3 regions of the Lysinibacillus sp. RS11 genome follow, and region 2 is predicted to be linked to each of the others. Evidence: riboswitches for the same ligand, from Rfam matches in the RefSeq annotation. Region 2 holds a riboswitch; each other region holds the start of a gene.
The links. Region 2 has a riboswitch for cobalamin ahead of AB9L17_RS14905 (energy-coupling factor ABC transporter permease). Riboswitches for the same ligand answer to the same signal wherever they lie in the genome.
Positions count from the first base shown of each region.

Region 1: it holds a riboswitch for cobalamin, as region 2 does, so the genes downstream of both, AB9L17_RS22320 (FecCD family ABC transporter permease) here and AB9L17_RS14905 (energy-coupling factor ABC transporter permease) in region 2, are expected to answer to the same signal.
Region 3: it holds a riboswitch for cobalamin, as region 2 does, so the genes downstream of both, AB9L17_RS02970 (FecCD family ABC transporter permease) here and AB9L17_RS14905 (energy-coupling factor ABC transporter permease) in region 2, are expected to answer to the same signal.

Region 1 is NZ_CP168124.1:4,325,178-4,328,460, reverse strand. Features, by position in the region: gene AB9L17_RS22330 (YdhK family protein) at 1-215, opposite strand, end outside; gene AB9L17_RS22325 (biotin transporter BioY) at 342-938, opposite strand; cobalamin riboswitch at 1,111-1,269, shown strand; gene AB9L17_RS22320 (FecCD family ABC transporter permease) at 1,424-2,470, shown strand; gene AB9L17_RS22315 (ABC transporter ATP-binding protein) at 2,476-3,273, shown strand.
Region 2 is NZ_CP168124.1:2,896,700-2,899,982, reverse strand. Features, by position in the region: gene cbiQ (cobalt ECF transporter T component CbiQ) at 1-281, opposite strand, end outside; gene AB9L17_RS14910 (energy-coupling factor ABC transporter substrate-binding protein) at 287-559, opposite strand; gene AB9L17_RS14905 (energy-coupling factor ABC transporter permease) at 561-1,307, opposite strand; cobalamin riboswitch at 1,566-1,751, opposite strand; cobalamin riboswitch at 1,977-2,160, shown strand; gene AB9L17_RS14900 ((2Fe-2S) ferredoxin domain-containing protein) at 2,303-2,674, shown strand; gene cobJ (precorrin-3B C(17)-methyltransferase) at 2,679-3,283, shown strand, end outside.
Region 3 is NZ_CP168124.1:573,117-576,399, forward strand. Features, by position in the region: gene AB9L17_RS02965 (acyl-CoA dehydrogenase family protein) at 1-996, shown strand, start outside; cobalamin riboswitch at 1,143-1,325, shown strand; gene AB9L17_RS02970 (FecCD family ABC transporter permease) at 1,537-2,538, shown strand; gene AB9L17_RS02975 (adenosylcobinamide amidohydrolase) at 2,535-3,283, shown strand, end outside.

The DNA of each region.
Region 1 (3,283 bases), 1.4 Mb from region 2:
GGAAACTTTGGATTTTCAGCATTTTTCAAAGTTGTTGGTACTGCGCCAGAGCTTGAATGGTTCATCGTGGAATGATCCATCTCTGTGCTATGTTCAGTTTCGATGTTATTTTTTGAATCGGCTTCTGACTTAGTTGTATCGGCAGAGCAAGCCGATAATGTTAGTAAAGCTACTGCTGCTATTAAGCCAATTGACCACTTTCTTTTGAATAACATATTATATTCCTCCTCACTATTTGCTCTTAATGTAGCAAATAAATGTGCAGAAATTGTGGACAGCATTCATATAGGATTCCTAAAACAAAAAGCCCTCTTTAGCATTAAACTAAAGAAGGGCTTACGTTATTTAACAGGAATTATTTTTACTATTTTTTGTAGACGGTATGCAAAAATACCGGCAAATATCGCTAAAATAATATCCTTTGGTAATGGAGGCATCATCCAAAGCCATGCCATCTTATAAGAAAAAGCTTCTGGAGCACTAGCCCATAACTTGTAGGCGAAGTACATCCAATTTGTCCCAAGTAAATAATTAATGGCTGTTGCAATTAAAGCAGCAATTACATAGCTTTTTTTCGTTCCACTGCGCTCTACAATAAGCCCTGCAACATATGCAGCTAATATAAAAGTAACAATAAAACCGAATGTAGGACTTAAAATTTGTCCAAAGCCCCCACTGAAACGTGCAAATACAGGGGCGCCTGCTAAACCTATGCACATATAAACAGTACAAGCGAGTGCACCTTTTCTACTGCCAAGAATAAGTCCTGCTAATATAGCAAAAAATGTTTGTAGCGTGATGGGTACGCCACCAACAACCATAAAAGGTACAAAGGAAGTAATATTAGCGCCAATCATCATCAATGTTGAAAATAGTCCAATATAAGCAATATCTACTGTTCTTAATTTGTGATGCGAGTGTTCCGCTACTGTTGTCATTATTTCACCCCTAATAAGTAATATTGATAATAATAGTGTAAAAAAATAAACATTTTGTGTCAACCTAATATTTTATATAGGTTAACACAAAATGTTTATCCTTCATAATTTGATAAATAATTACTAGTAATAGACTAACTATTAAAATATATGATAGAATCGTCATAATTTTAAAATATCAGATGCAAATGGTGTGACATCTTGTAAAAGTGTCACTTAAAAGGGAAGTCGGTGCAAATCCGACGCATTTAGGCCACTGTTCTAGAATGGGAAGGCAATCATAGGGACATTGATTCGAAGCCAGGAGACCTGCCAATTAGCGAATATCTGTAATGCCCACGAGGATGAAAGCGATTACGGACAATAGTAGAAGGGAATCTTTCTGACTTTGTTTAATCTAGGGTATTTCTATGCGTATTTTGCATGGAATACCCTTTTTTTATCTTCATTAAGTCTATTATTAATGATTAGGAGTTAATAAACAGATGAATAAAAAAATTATGCTACTATCAATGACTCTTCTTTTAGTACTAATCATTTCAATGACAATTGCCATAATGGTTGGATCGGTTTCTGTGACGCCAATTCACGTATGGAAGGTTATCCTTTCCAAAATACCAATTGTACAAAACTCAATCGAGCAAGATTGGAGTCGTTCACAGGAAATTATTATTTGGCAAATACGAGTTCCGCGTGTATTGCTCGCTGCTATTGTTGGAGCAGGGTTGGCAATTGCAGGAGCAGCTATTCAGGCTCTTGTCCGTAATTCAATTGCCGAACCATATATTTTAGGGATATCTTCTGGTGCAACGGTTGGGGCCACAGCTGTCATCATTTTAGGTGCTTTTTCATTTCTTGGCGTTTATGCTCTTTCCGTATCTGCATTTATAGGTTCTCTGACAGCAATGGCGTTAGTTTTCTTCTTAGCATGTGTTGGCGGTAGAGTTTCTGTCTTTCGACTTTTACTTTCAGGGATGGCGGTGTCGTTTATTTTATCTGCTATTTCAAATTTTATATTAATGACGTCGAAGCAAGAGGGCGGAATGAAGGCAGTTATGTTTTGGATGCTAGGAAGCTTAGCGGGTGCGAAGTGGAGTAATCTTTTAATTCCTACAGTTATTTTTATCGTGGTATTTGCCTTGTTATGGCTCCATTATCGAAGCTTAAATTTATTACTTCTTGGGGAAGAAGCAGCGGTTACATTAGGGGTTAACTTACAACAATTTCGAATACAGCTTATCTTATTAGTATCGTTATTAACGGGTGTGCTTGTCGCAGTAAGTGGTTCAATCGGATTTGTTGGCTTAATCATTCCGCATATTGTACGGCTGATCGTAGGTTCAAACCATAAATATGTCATACCGATTAGTGCTTTGTTTGGGGCGATTTTCTTAGTGTGGGCAGATGCACTTGCTCGGATTATAATTGCCCCTGAAGAAATGCCAATTGGAATTATCACAGCTTTTTGTGGAGGGCCGTTTTTCATTTGGCTACTACGTCGTAACAATTATTCTTTCGGTGAAGGGGATTAAAGCATATGACATTAGAGACGAAACAAGTATCTTTCTCCATTTCTGATGAGCGCATATTACATGAAGTAAGTGTACAAATAAAGGAAAAACAATTTGTTGGGTTAATCGGTCCAAATGGTAGTGGGAAGTCAACGCTATTAAAGAATATGTATCGTTTATTAAAACCAGAAAGTGGAACAGTTTTATTAAATGAACAGGATATTTTAAAGCAATCGAGTAAAAGTATTGCGAAAAATTTAGCAGTAGTGAGTCAAGAAACGCCGGTCGTATTCGATTTTACCGTACATGATTTAGTCAGTATGGGAAGAACACCACATAAAAAACTATTTGAGCTTGATCAGGAACGAGATTTTCAAATTGTAAAAAATGCACTAGATCAAACAGGAATTGCTCATTTAGAGAAACGTAGCTTTAGTTCTCTTTCAGGCGGAGAAAAAAAGCGTGTGATGGTTGCCCGTGCCCTCGCTCAGCAAGCACAGATGCTTATTTTAGATGAGCCAACAAATCATCTAGATATTCAGCATCAATTGCAGCTAATGGATCTAATTCAAACCCTACATTTAACAGTTGTTGCGGCAATACATGATTTAAACATTGCAGCTATGTATTGTGATCAAATTTATGTTTTACAGCAAGGGCGAATTGTCAATTTTGGAACACCAGAAGAAGTACTTACACCAGCATTATTACAAGATGTTTTTGGTGTTTACGCTGATATTCAAACACATCCACTTACAGGGAAGCCTTATTTAACGTATGTCTCAGAGCAATTTACGAAGAAAGCTTTAAAACTACATAAATAAAGTACGGTTC
Region 2 (3,283 bases):
GTAGGAAGCGTGCTTGTTGATGGGGCTATAGAAATTAATATGGATACTAAACTAGAAAGTAAAAAAAATCCCGGTAGTAATAGAAGTTTTGCATAATATTTAACTGGGATTTTTGCGCTTAAAATGGTAAAAGCACTCATTACAATAAATGTAATGAGTGAAATTCGTTCATCTCTCATGATAAGCGACAATAATAGTAGTCCTAAGGATAACGTCATTTTTTCTAGCGGATGAACAGACGCTAGCTTATTCAAATAAGCATACTTATCAATGAGTAACATATCGTTTAACCTTCTTTATGTTTGCCGCGCATAAAGCCGATGAAATAGCCGATAAATCCAGCGCCGATAGCAGCTTGTAGAGCGAATAATAAGCTTTCAATTTCACCACTTGGTGGCTCCCAAATGCTTTCAAACCATGGTTCGTAGTCAGCGTTAATTTCACCAATTGCTGCTTCCGCTTGGCCATCAGCACCCTCAAATTCTGCACCCTTTTGGATAAATAGAGGAATGATAGCTAGAAACACAACAATTGCCAAGAGCAGTAAATTTTTTTTCATTTTAGTGTGCCTCCTTAGCTGAGAAAACACGTAATGCTTTTAGTTCGCTCACATTATATTTTTTCAAGAAATTCATAACAATCACTGTTAAAATTCCTTCACTAACCGCGAGCGGAATTTGTGTTAATGCAAAAATACCAGCAAATTTTGTGAATGATGCCATAAATCCTCCTACTTCAGAAGGGAAGGCAAGAGCTAATTGTACAGATGTAACAACATATGTACCTAAGTCACCAAGCATTGCTGCTAAAAAGACAGCTACTGAAAATGATAGCCCCATTTTTTGTGCGCCTTTAAATACAGAGTAAGCAATAATAGGACCAACAATTGCCATAGAAAATGTATTTGCCCCTAATGTTGTAAGCCCGCCATGTGCTAAAAGTAAAGATTGGAATAATAAAACGATTGTCCCAATCACACTCATGGCTAGTGGCCCAAAAAGAACAGTCCCAAGTCCAACTCCTGTCGGATGCGAGCAGCTCCCCGTTACAGAAGGGATTTTTAAGGCTGATAATACAAAGGCGAAGGCACCGGATAAACCTAGTATCATTTTTGTTTCAGGATTTTCATCAATGGTTTTACGAATAGAGCGTAATCCTAAAATAATAAATGGAATCGATAAGACCCACCAAAAAATCGCCCATTCAATCGGCAAAAAGCCCTCCATGATATGCATAGCAAATGCACGATTTGGCACAAGTAAAAATGCCAACAAGAAATAACTAAGCTTCCAATGTGAGAATTTCAAAATCTCTCCTCCTAACATTATATTTTTCGAATGTAGCGTGCGAACGAAATCAATTTCGCCTTGGCGTAATTGCGTCCGGAGGCTTTATTTCCATTCAGGAGGTGTTTTGGTTATATCTGTAAACATCTACCACCATAAGATGGGGTCTCTTCTGAATGAAAATAAAAAGCACTTCTCCGACTTTGGAAAAGTGCATAGCTAAAAGAGGCAAATAAAATTTTAATCTGCTAAGCCGCACACCTATCCTCGTAGGTTGAAACGATCACATATTTTTCGGCAGGTCTCCTGGCTTTAGTTCAACGTTTTATAGGCCTTCCCATCCTTTGGACAGTGACATGATCTATAAAACTCCCTAGTACAGTGGCGGGACCGCGCCGGACTTGAACCGGCTTCCCTTTTAAGCGAAATGGTATACACTTCGCACCGAAAAAGTATGAAGTTGTGAGATTTCACGACAAAGTGTAACATGAATTTCCACATATATGCCATACTTTTTATAAAAATTTTAGAATTAAAGGTCAATGTCGAAAATTCAGATAAATACAGATAGAAATTTCGCGTTTTCTCTGAATTTTTAATAAAAATGTCACAATTTGAGAAAGAAATATTGAAATTTTTAAAAATTAAGATATGATAGAGACAGTTTTCTATTACATAAAAGATACAATTTCATATAAAACATCAATAAGTGCTTGAATATTTTCGAGATAATAGGGAAATCGGTGAAAATCCGATACAGCCCCCGCTACTGTAATAGCTGATGAAATCGCAAATGCCACTAGTGAAAACTTAGGAAGGCGCGAAAGTAAAAGGAAGCTTAAGTCAGGAAACCTGCTTATTGTGATAAATGCATGCAAACTTTTCGGAGGGAGAAGTTGAAGCGAGAGCGAGTACCTGTATATATTCGTTTTAATTTGGCTTCTACAAAACCTTTATTCTTCGTCTAGAGTAAAGGTTTTTTCTTTTTCCTAAAAGCAAATGAGGGGAGAACAACAATGACAACTTGGAATTTAGAGGGGATGAAAACGCATCTTTTTATTTGCAATGGCAGTAGCTGTATGAAAAAAGATGCAGAGGAAATTACACAGGCAATCCGTGATGAAATACAAATGCAAGCGCTTGATCAGGACATACATACGACTAGGACACGCTGTAATGGTAGATGTAAGGATGCATGTGTTGTTATCGCTTATCCTCAGGGGAATTGGTACCGTGTGCCGACTACAGAGCATGCGCGGGCACTCGTACAAGATTTAAATCATGAAGTATTACAAAATGAGCATGTCTTTACACTGCGTGAAGGTTCGTTACAGCGTACAGCACAAACAACAGCCATTAAAGGCATTGAAAAGGTGAAAGAGGGGTAACAAAATGGCGCAAAAAGGAAAGATTTTCGTAGTTGGTTTTGGACCTGGGGATTTTAAACATATTACGACTCGTGCTGTTGAGGCACTTCAACAAAGTGATATGATCATAGGCTACAAAACATATGTTGAGCTTATTCAGGATTTAGTTAGTGCAAAGTCAATTGTTAGTACTGGTATGACAGAAGAAGTTTCACGTGCACAAGAAGCAGTACGCCAAGCAGAGGCAGGAAGTATCGTATCGGTTATATCGAGCGGTGATGCTGGCGTTTATGGCATGGCAGGCTTAGTATATGAAGTTTTAATTGAACTAGGCTGGACGGAAGCAACTGGTGTTGAGGTAGAGATTGTTCCTGGTATTTCTGCTATCAATTCATGTGCAAGTTTACTAGGTGCTCCGATTATGCATGACGCCTGTACGATTAGTTTAAGTGACCACTTAACACCTTGGAATTTAATTGCAAAGCGAGTAGAAGCAGCGGCAATGGCTGATTTCGTTATTGCTCTTTATAACCCAAAAAGTGGCCGTCGTACGAGACAAATCGTAGAAGCACAACGAATTTTATTAGAATATCGTTCTCCAGATACACCGGTAGGACTTGTGAAAAGTGC
Region 3 (3,283 bases), 2.3 Mb from region 2:
GAGGGGGCACAGATAGGCTCAAAGGGCTTAACATTATTTGCGGTTCCATGGCGGAATGAGGATGGCACTGTGAATAACCTCCGCATTCGACGTTTAAAGGATAAACTTGGCGTTCGAGCAGTGCCTTCTGGTGAGGTGGAATTTGATGGCGCACTAGCTTATGTTGTCGGTGAGCCGAATAAAGGGATTTATTATATGCTGGAGGCACTTAATTTATCAAGAATTTGCAATGCAGTTGCTTCTATCGGCATTATGCGTCGCGGTTATTTAGAGGCGAAGCACTATGTAACCAATCGTCATGCATTTGGTAAGCCTTTAACGCAATATCCTATGATTCAGGATACATTAGGGAAATATGCTGCCAAGCTTCATGTAGAAGTTGCCACTGTTTTTGATGTTATTCAGCTGTACGATAAAGTAGCAAGTGGACAGGGCAATGAACAGGACATCATTATGAATCGCTTGTATATTGCTATTATGAAAAAAGAAACGGCAGAGCAAGCGGTACATTATGCTAGTGAAGCAATTGAATTGCACGGAGGGAATGGCTATATAGAGGATTTTGTTACACCTCGCTTATTAAGAGATGCACAGGTGCTGACGGTGTGGGAAGGGACTGCCAATATTTTAGCGTTGGAGCTCATTCGTTTAGTAGATAAGTTTCATGCGCATGAATTATTTGTTCGTATCATGGAGAAACGTCTAGAAAAACTAGCTGACAGTCCATTAGTAGCAATTGTAGCAGAGCAATTAGTAAAACTAGACTTGACTTTGCAAACATTTAGTCGTTTAGATGAAGCAACGAAAACATTTGAGGCAAAAAAGGTTGCAGAAAATATGGCACATGTATATGAAAGTGTTGTAGCAGTCGAATGGGCACAAAAATTCGGCGGTAAATATGAAAAGCTAGCAGATATTTATTTAGAGAGCACATGGTCATTGCGAGAAATTGGAGCGCCAATGAAAACTGTTCAGTATTTTTTAGATATAGTCTAATAGATTAGAGTCTGGGATCTAGCAAGATTAAAAAATTTCACATAAGAAAAGCGCGAGAAATCAACGTTTCTAAAATTGATTTCTCGCGCTTTTTAAGGTATTGACCAGTTTTATCCCAGCCACTTTTTTTTTCATGTATAATTATATCAACTGAAAATTATAAAGGTTCTTTACTTATGTAAAGTGAAAAGGGAAATCGGTGTTATTCCGATGCGGTCCCGCCACTGTATGTGTGAGTTTTTTCAATCTGCACCACTGAAAATTTCGGGAAGGCTTGAAAAAGCGAAGGAAGCACGAGCCAGGAGACCTGCCTTTATAGAAAACACGTTGCAGCCTACGAGGATAGGGTGGTGGATTTTGTATACGTATTTTTGTGCAAATTTGATCCCCTCATCTTTTTTTGATGAGGGGTATTTGTTTTGTAAGATGGATGTCGATAAATTCTCAGTATTAGGCAATTTCAAGCCAAAATGTATCGATAAATCAGAAGAACAAGTCGTTAAATATTGGCACAGATAGACTAAGGGGGAGAGCCTTTAAATGAGTAGAACGATTATAGCCTATGTAACAGCAATTACGCTTCTAATTATTAGCATCTGGTGTGGCGTAGCAATAGGCTCAGTTCATATTCCACTAGAAGTAGTGTGGAATAAGGCAGCTGATGAAACAGCTGCCAATATTTTATGGAAAATTCGTTTACCTCGAGTCCTGCTGGCGGGGCTTGTCGGAGCATCGCTTGCCATTGCAGGGGCAGCTTTTCAAGGCTTATTAAAAAATCCTTTGGCAGATCCTTATACGTTAGGTGTTTCCTCTGGTGCATCAGTTGGCGCAGTGATGACGATTTTCTTTAGTATTTCAATTCCAGTAGTAGGCCATTATGCATTACCAATCTTCAGTATGCTAGGTGCAATATTAACGATGGTAGCGGTCATGGGCTTTGCTAGAATGGTAGACCGCTCACTAAAAATGGAAACCCTTATTTTAACAGGGATCATCTTTAGTTCATTTTTAGGTTCCTTAATTTCCTTAATGATTGCATTATCTGGTGAGGAGCTACGACAAGTTATGGGATGGCTGCTCGGCTCAGTATCGATGCGAGGTTGGCCTTTTGTTCAAATGATTATTCCGTTTGTGATAATTGGTTCAATTATGCTTTGGACACAAAGACGCGAGTTAAATGTTTTGTTATATGGAGAGGAACGCGCAAAACATTTAGGTGTTCATGTTAAGCGTAGTAAATATATAATTTTGATAGGCGGGTCAATGTTGACAGGAGCAGCTGTAGCAGTTTCTGGTACGATTGGATTTGTTGGCTTAGTTGTACCCCATATGACGCGAATGCTTTGGGGTTCAGATCATCGTCATTTATTGCCATTATCATTTTTAAATGGTGCAACTTTGCTCATTATTTGTGATTTAATAGCAAGAACAATTATTATGCCAAGAGAGCTACCAATTGGCGTTATTACTGCATTTATTGGGGCGCCCGTTTTTTCTTATATTTTTTATAAGCAACGTAGAAGCAAGGGGGGACGGGCATGATTGTTGTTGAACATCTTTCTGGAGGTTATGGAGATGTGCCGATCGTTCAGGATATCAGTTTTTCCGTTGAAAAAGGAAAAGTACTAGGGATTTTAGGCCCGAATGGTAGTGGGAAATCCACACTATTAAAAGTGATGAGTGGCATACTACCAGCTACTGCAGGCACTATAGTCGTAGATGGTAAAAATATTAGCGCTTATAATGCCCGTGCATTGGCAAAAAAAATGGCAGTGCTACCACAATTACATGCGAATGCCTTTTCAAACAGTGTACGTGAGGCAGTATCACTTGGACGTTATCCACATCAAACAGGCTTCTTTTCAAGTTGGGCTGAACGAGATGAACAAGCAGTCCAACATGCAATGCTGCAAACAGGTGTGAAACGCTATGAACAGACACCGATGGAATTTTTGTCGGGCGGGGAACAACAAAGAGTTTTTGTAGCCCAGGCCCTTGCGCAAACGGCGGAAATATTACTGCTAGATGAGCCAACGAACCATCTAGATATTGCCCATCAACGTCAAATTTTAGATATGGTACGAAAGGAAGCAATTGAATGTGATTTAACTGTTATTATGGTACTACATGATATGAATTTAGCTTCCCTCTATTGTGACGAATTATTACTAATGGAAGACGGAAGGATGCGAGCATTTGGAGCACCACATGAAGTATTAATCGCTTCGGAAATTGAAGATGTCTATCATGCGCGAGTAGCGACTTATGCACATCCCGAAATTCCAAA